One region of the Angustibacter aerolatus genome, then DNA from elsewhere that is predicted to be linked to it. Evidence: riboswitches for the same ligand, from Rfam matches in the RefSeq annotation. Region 1 holds a riboswitch; the other holds the start of a gene.

Evidence for each region. A riboswitch is a leader RNA that binds a small molecule or an ion and turns the genes downstream of it on or off. The one in region 1 is predicted to bind cyclic di-AMP.
Region 2: linked by a shared signal. The riboswitch ahead of ACYVI6_RS14405 (transglycosylase family protein) and the one ahead of ACYVI6_RS13645 (C40 family peptidase) in region 1 are both predicted to bind cyclic di-AMP.

Annotation. Positions count from the first base shown of each region.
Region 1 is NZ_BAAHBM010000062.1:15,590-18,975, reverse strand. It holds gene ACYVI6_RS13655 (cryptochrome/photolyase family protein) at 1-677, opposite strand, end outside; gene ACYVI6_RS13650 (metal-dependent transcriptional regulator) at 815-1,585, shown strand; cyclic di-AMP (ydaO/yuaA leader) riboswitch at 1,724-1,911, shown strand; gene ACYVI6_RS13645 (C40 family peptidase) at 1,917-2,762, shown strand; gene ACYVI6_RS13640 (HNH endonuclease) at 2,978-3,386, shown strand, end outside.
Region 2 is NZ_BAAHBM010000070.1:4,425-7,810, reverse strand. It holds gene ACYVI6_RS14415 (uracil-DNA glycosylase) at 1-380, opposite strand, end outside; gene ACYVI6_RS14410 (TMEM175 family protein) at 391-1,035, opposite strand; cyclic di-AMP (ydaO/yuaA leader) riboswitch at 1,222-1,361, shown strand; gene ACYVI6_RS14405 (transglycosylase family protein) at 1,368-2,051, shown strand; gene ACYVI6_RS14400 (DUF3263 domain-containing protein) at 2,236-2,538, shown strand; gene ACYVI6_RS14395 (LytR C-terminal domain-containing protein) at 2,542-3,138, shown strand; gene ACYVI6_RS14390 (hypothetical protein) at 3,128-3,386, opposite strand, start outside.

The DNA of each region.
Region 1 (3,386 bases):
AGCTGCGACGTGCCGTCGAGGTCGGGCCGGTCGCGCTCGCCGTCGTAGTGGTCGAGACCGCCGTCGAGGAAGGTGTGCCAGCGGTCGAGCGCGGAGTCCTCGCCGACGGGCGGCAGCTCGAGGCCGCCGAGGTCGGGCTCGTCGGGCAGCGGCTGCGAGTCGACCGAGGTCGCCCAGCGCAGGCCCTTCGGCGGTGGACCGGCCGGCGCCGGCCAGCCGTGGTCCTTCCACGTCCGGTAGAAGGGGGTGAAGACCTTGAACGGCGTGCCGTCACCCTTGGTCACCGTGCCCGGGCCGACGGCGTACGGCGTGCCGGTGCGGGCCAGCGGCACCTCGCCGAGCGCGGTGTCGACGGCCTCGTCGCGCTGCCGGCCGTACGGCCCGGCGTCCGCCGTGACGTGCACCGACCCGGCGCCGAGCTCGCGCACCACCTCGGGCAGCACGGCGGCCGGGTCGCCGCGGCGGACGACGAGCGCGCCGTCGGTGGCCGCGTGCAGCGCGCGCAGGGAGCGGGTGAGCCAGACCCGGCGGGTGTCGCCGGACGGCCCCCACAGCCGGTCGTCGAGCACGAACAGCGGCAGCACGCGACCGCCGTCCGCGGCCCCGGCGGCCGCGTGCAGGGCAGGGTGGTCGTGCAGCCGCAGGTCGCGGCGCAGCCACAGGACGGTGTCGGGCACGCACGGCACGCTAGGCGGCGGCACCGACAGCCGCCCGTCGCGGGCGCGATCGGGTGCACCCCGGGCCCGCCGTCCCGCGTAAACTCGGGGCGGGTGGCCCGGCGGGTCGCCCGTGCCGACGCGGAGGAAGGCCTGGCGTGAGCGACCTCATCGACACCACGGAGATGTACCTGCGGACCATCTTCGAGCTGGAGGAGGAGGGCATCGTCCCCCTGCGCGCACGCATCGCCGAGCGCCTCGGCCACAGCGGCCCCACCGTCTCGCAGACCGTCGCCCGCATGGAGCGCGGCGGGCTGGTGGTCGTCAGCGGCGACCGCCACCTCGAGCTCACCGACGACGGCCGCTCGAAGGCGACCCGCGTGATGCGCAAGCACCGCCTCGCCGAGCGACTCCTCACCGACGTCGTCGGTCTCGAGTGGGAGTACGTGCACGAGGAGGCGTGCCGCTGGGAGCACGTCATGAGCGAGCGGGTCGAGCGCAAGCTGCTCGAGATCCTCGACCACCCCACCGAGTCGCCCTACGGCAACCCGATCCCCGGGCTCGTCGAGCTGGGCGAGGCGGACGTCGACGGCCAGTTCCTCGTCGCCGGCCTGCGCCCGCTGACCCTGGTGGCCGACGGGTCGCCGAGCACCGTGGTGGTGCACCGCATCGGCGAGCCCGCCCAGGCCGACCCCGAGGTGCTCGCCACGCTGTCGAGCGCGGGGCTGCAGCCCGGTGCCCGGCTGGAGGTGCGGGAGGGGGCGCGCGGCGCCGTGCTGGTCACCCGCCCGGACGGCGACGTGTCGGTGCCCGCGATGATCGCGGCCCACGTGTTCGTGGCCGTCCCCGGCACGGAGGCGCTGCCGGCGGTGCCCGGCGAGGTCGCCGAGGACGCCGTGCCGACGCCCGAGACCGCGAACGCCCGCTAGCCCGTACGAGTCGCCGAGAACCCGTCCGATTCGTCGCGTTTCGGGATGTGACAGCGGCCGTACCAGTTGGGTAGTGTCTCCACCACTCGGCGGCCAGCCGGGTGTACCTCACGCGGACGCCGAGCTCTGCCACCGCGCGCGAGGTACCTGCTCGAACACCGCATGGCAGAGGCGGGGGACCCAGGTACGCGGGCGATCCGAGCACGATCCGGACCGTCCTTGGGGTGAAGCCGGCGAGCGCGACCGACAGGTCGCCTCGCGAGCCGGCCGGGTGATCTCCCACCCGAACCCGACAGCTCACCTCGAAGGCGTCGGAGAGGCAACGCGAACTGTGACGACTCGAGCCCAGGGGCGCCACCGCGCGCCCGCGCGGACGGCCAGCACCACCAGCCACACCCTCGCCCACGTCACGGGCCAGGTCACCCAGGCCGTCAGCGGCAACGCCGGCACCGTCGCCAAGACCGGCGCCGTGCTCGCGGTGAGCAGCGGCCTGATCGCGTCCTTCGGCCTGCAGGCGGCCAGCGCCGCGCCGCACGCCCCCGAGGCCGACCCCACCACCAGCAGCGTCCCCGCCGTGGGCACCGTCGAGGCCTCCGGCGTCCCGGCGGCAGTGGTCGACGGCGTCTCCGCGGCCCCGAGCTTCGGCGAGCTGGGCTTCACCGCCAAGGTCAAGCCGAAGCCGAAGAAGAAGAAGGTCGTCGAGGTCGTCCGCCAGGCGGTGCGTGCCTCGTCCTCCGCGTCGTCCTCGTCGGAGCGCGGCAGCAGCCGGTCGAGCCGGTCGAGCGAGCGCTCCTCCGTGGGCGCCCCGGTGCACGTCAAGGCCGGCGCCCCCGGGTCCGCCGTCTTCGGTGCGGCCGTCATGCAGATCGCCGCGCGCTACGCCGGCATCGCCTACCGCTACGGCGGCACCACGCCCGCCGGCTTCGACTGTTCGGGCTACACCGGCTACGTCATGCGCCAGGTCGGCATCTCGCTGCCCCGGACGTCGAGCGCGCAGCGCGCGGCGACCCGGCGCATCTCGCGCAGCGAGGCCGTCCCCGGCGACCTGGTGTTCATGCCGGGCCACGTCGGCATCTACGCCGGCAACGGCATGATGTGGGACTCCCCGCACACCGGCGCCTCGATCAGCAAGCGCGCGATCTACTCCAGCAGCGCCACGTTCGGCCGCGTCGGCTGACCGACGTCCGCACCGCCCGCGAGGCCCGCACCTGCTCCGGCAGGTGCGGGCCTCGCGGCGTGTCGGGGTGGTGTCGCGACCGCGCCCGCCCGGCAAAGTGCGTGACCGCGCGGCCGACCTGCGCCTACCCTCGGCCTAGACCCGTCACCGGGCGGGCCTGGACGCCGTCGTGTCCCGCACGCCAGCTGGGCACCGGCGAGAGAGGGGCGCGCCGCGTGCGGACCCTGGTGCTCAACGCCGGCTACGAGCCGCTCTCGGTGGTCTCGTTCAAGCGGGCCGTCGTGCTCGTGCTCGCCGGCAAGGCGATGGTGCTGGCCGAGTCGGGCGAGCGGCTGCGCAGCGCCGACCTGACCCTGGCCACGCCGTCGGTCATCCTGCTGGTGCGCTACGTGCGCGCCCCGCGACGGCACGGGGTGTCGGTGACCCGGCGCGGGGTGCTGCGGCGCGACGGCCACCGGTGCGCCTACTGCGGCGGGGCCGCCTCGACGGTCGACCACGTGCTGCCGCGCTCGCGGGGCGGCGCCGACTCGTGGACCAACCTCGTCGGGTGCTGCCTGCGCTGCAACGGCGTCAAGGGCGACCGGACGCCGGAGGAGATGGGCTGGCAGCTGCGGGTGCGGCCGG
Region 2 (3,386 bases), on a different contig from region 1:
CGGTTCAGCAGCAGCACCCCCTGGTCGCTCCACGCCGACAGGTCGCCGTCGGCGGACGCCGGGCAGCCGACGTCGTCGGCCAGCTCGCGGTACACGTTCACCAGGCTGCGCGGCAGCGGCCGGACGCCGGGCGCCACCGAGAACGACAGCCCGACCGGGTGACCGGGCGTCGGGTACGGGTCCTGCCCGACGAGCAGCACGCGGACGTCGGCGAACGGGCGGTGGAACGCGCGCAGCACGTGCTCGGGGGCGGGCAGGTAGCCGGGGCCGGCCTCGTCGCGGGCCAGCTGCTCGAGCAGCCCGGCGACGACGTCCGCGACGGGCGCCAGGGCGCGGGCCCACCCGGGGTCGACGAGCTCGGTGAGCGGCGCGATCGGCACGGCGGCGACCCTACGCGGCGCGTGCGCGCCGTCGGCGCAGCACGGTCAGCAGCCGCTCGGTCGGCCCGCTGAGCAGCAGCAGGAGCAGCGGCCGGTACGACGCGGCCGGCACCAGCAGCACCAGCACCAGGCCGACGGCGACCCACGCGGTGGAGATCACCGTGCCGTCGCGCAGCGCCGTCAGCGGGACGTCGGGCTCGGCCGTGGGGTCGGGCACCACGCGCTGCAGGTCGGGGGTGCGCACGAGGTGGACGGCCGTCCACGACTCGGCGACCAGCGCCAGCAGGATGCTGCCGATGTAGAAGGCGGCCAGGCCGCTGCGGTCCGCGTCCAGCGTCGGGATGAGCGCCGTCGGGAACGGCAGCACGACGATCACGAACACCCAGACCAGGTTCGCCGCGAGGAAGCTGCGGTCGTAGCGGCCGACCCACTCGAAGAGCCGGTGGTGCGCCAGCCACATCCGCGAGATGACGGCGAAGCTGAGCAGGAACGAGCCGAGCTCGGGCAGGTGGTCGCTCAGCACGTCGAGCAGGCTGTCGGCCTCGCGAGCCTCGGCGGCGACGTCGACGAGCGGCAGCACGAGCAGCGTCAGCGCGATGGCGACGACGGCGTCGAGGAACGTCACGAAGCGGTCGAGCCCGCGGTCGGTGCGCACACCGCAGACCCTAGGCAGGTGGGCCGACCGGGTGACGTCCACCGATCCGTGCGCACGCTGTGCTCCCGGGTGTGACTCCCTGTGGCTCGACTCCCGGGGTCGGGAGCACGTACCCTCGGCTGGTCGCGCACGCGACGACCGACGTCCCGCCAGCGCCGAGTGCCACCCGGGCGAGCCGTCGGCACCACGAGCAGTCCGACGGGTGGCAGCGGGGGACCCACAGGTTCCTCGGCCGCTCAGGCGGCCTCGGGGTGGAGCCACTCACGTGGCCGGGAACTCACGTCCCGAACCCGACAGCTGACCTCGCAGGCGCGACGTGAGAGGCACCCGGCATGTCCATGCCCTACAACGGCCGCCACCGTGCGCCGTCCACCCCGAACCGTCCCGCCCGCGTCGCCCTCGGCCTCGCCGCCACCGGCGCCGTCGTCGCCGCCCCGATCGCGGTCGCGAACCCCGCCCAGGCCGCCACCGGCCGCACCTGGGACCGCCTCGCGAACTGCGAGAGCGGCGGCAACTGGGGCATCAACACCGGCAACGGCTACTACGGCGGCGTGCAGTTCTCGTCCGGCACCTGGAAGGCGTTCGGCGGCCGCAAGTACGCCGGCAACGCCCACAAGGCCAGCCGCCTCGAGCAGATCCGCATCGCCGAGAAGGTGCTCGACGAGCAGGGCTGGGGCGCCTGGCCCGCCTGCTCGCGCAAGCTCGGCCTCGACGGGTCCGACAAGCGCGGCGACGCCGAGCCGAGCCGCAGCCACGCCCGCAAGGCCCTGAAGAAGAAGAAGGCCAAGCACTCGACGACGAAGAAGTCGTCGTCGCACACGGCCCGCAAGAAGGCCAAGAAGGCGGCGACCCACAAGGCGGCGCGCTACACCGTGCGGTCGGGCGACACGCTGAGCCGCATCGCCGCTCGCAAGCACGTGCGCGGTGGCTGGAAGGCCGTCTACAAGGCCAACCGCTCGCACCTGTCGAGCCCCAACCGCATCTACGTCGGCCAGAAGCTCGTGCTGCCCCGCTGACCGACCGCACCACCTGCACCACCTGCACCACCGTGAGCCCGGAGCCGGGCCGGCGACGACGCCGGCCCGGCTCCGTCGTCTCCGGGCGCGGCCGGCTCCCGGGCGGGCGGCGACGCGCGGGAGAATGACACCCGTGTGGTTCGCGGTCTACCCTGGCCGACGGAGCACCCTGCTAGGAGGACCCATGGACGCCGCGCACAGCCCGTCGCCCGCCGAGACCGTCGGCGGCGGCGACAGCGACCTGTCGGAGCGCGACCGCGAGATCCTCGCCTTCGAGCGCCAGTGGTGGAAGTACGCCGGCGCCAAGGAGCAGGCCGTGCGCGAGCTGTTCGACATGTCGGCCACCCGGTACTACCAGGTGCTGAACGCGCTCATCGACCGCCCGGACGCGCTCGCCTTCGACCCGATGCTGGTGAAGCGGCTGCGCCGCATGCGCGCCTCCCGTCAGCGGGCCCGCTCGGCCCGCCGGCTCGGCCTGCAGCCCTAGGGCGTGTCCGACCCGAGCCGCGCCCGAACCGGCGCGCACCGCCCCCGCCGCAGCCCCCTCGCGGTGCTCGTGCCGCTCGCCCTCGCCGTCGCCGCGGTGGTGGCCCTGCTCGTCGCCGTGGGCGGCCTGCTGGGCGGTGGCGACGTCGGTGACGACACCCCGACCGCGAGCGCGACCACGAAGCCCGTGACCACGACCCGCACCACCACCCCGGCCACGACGCCGGTCACGAGCGCACCCGTCACCAGCGCGCCCGCCCCGAGCACCCCGGCGTCCAGCACGCCGGCCAGCAGCTCGAGCAGCTCGACCAGCTCGGCGGCGGTCGACCGGTCGGCCAGGGTGTCGGTACTGAACTCGACGCGCACGGCCGGGCTGGCCGCGAAGGCCGCCGCCACCCTGCGCACGGCCGGCTGGGCGGTCTCCGCCACCGGCAACTACCGGCAGGCCACGCCGCCCACGACCGTCTACTACCCGGGCGACCTCGAGGCCACCGCCCGCGCGGTGGCCGCCGACCTCGGCCGGTCGGTGCGGGTGCAGCCGTCGTCGCAGTTCGGCACCGCCGGTCTCACCGTCGTGCTGGGCGCCGACTTCAGCGGCTGACCCGTCGCGGCGGCCCCGGGCGCCGCAGCCGGCGGGGTGGTGGTGGCAGCTCGCCCGCGCGCAGGTAGCCGCCGTCGTGCAGCCCGGCGCCCACCTCGAAGCGGTTGGCGCACGCCGCGTCGCCGACCCGCAGCCACGACCACGCGGACGCGAGCCCGTACGCGAGCGGGAAGCCGAGCAGCCCGGCCCAGCGCGCCCACTGCTCGGCGTGCCGCGCCTCGTGGTGCAGCAGCGCCGGCCGGCGGGCC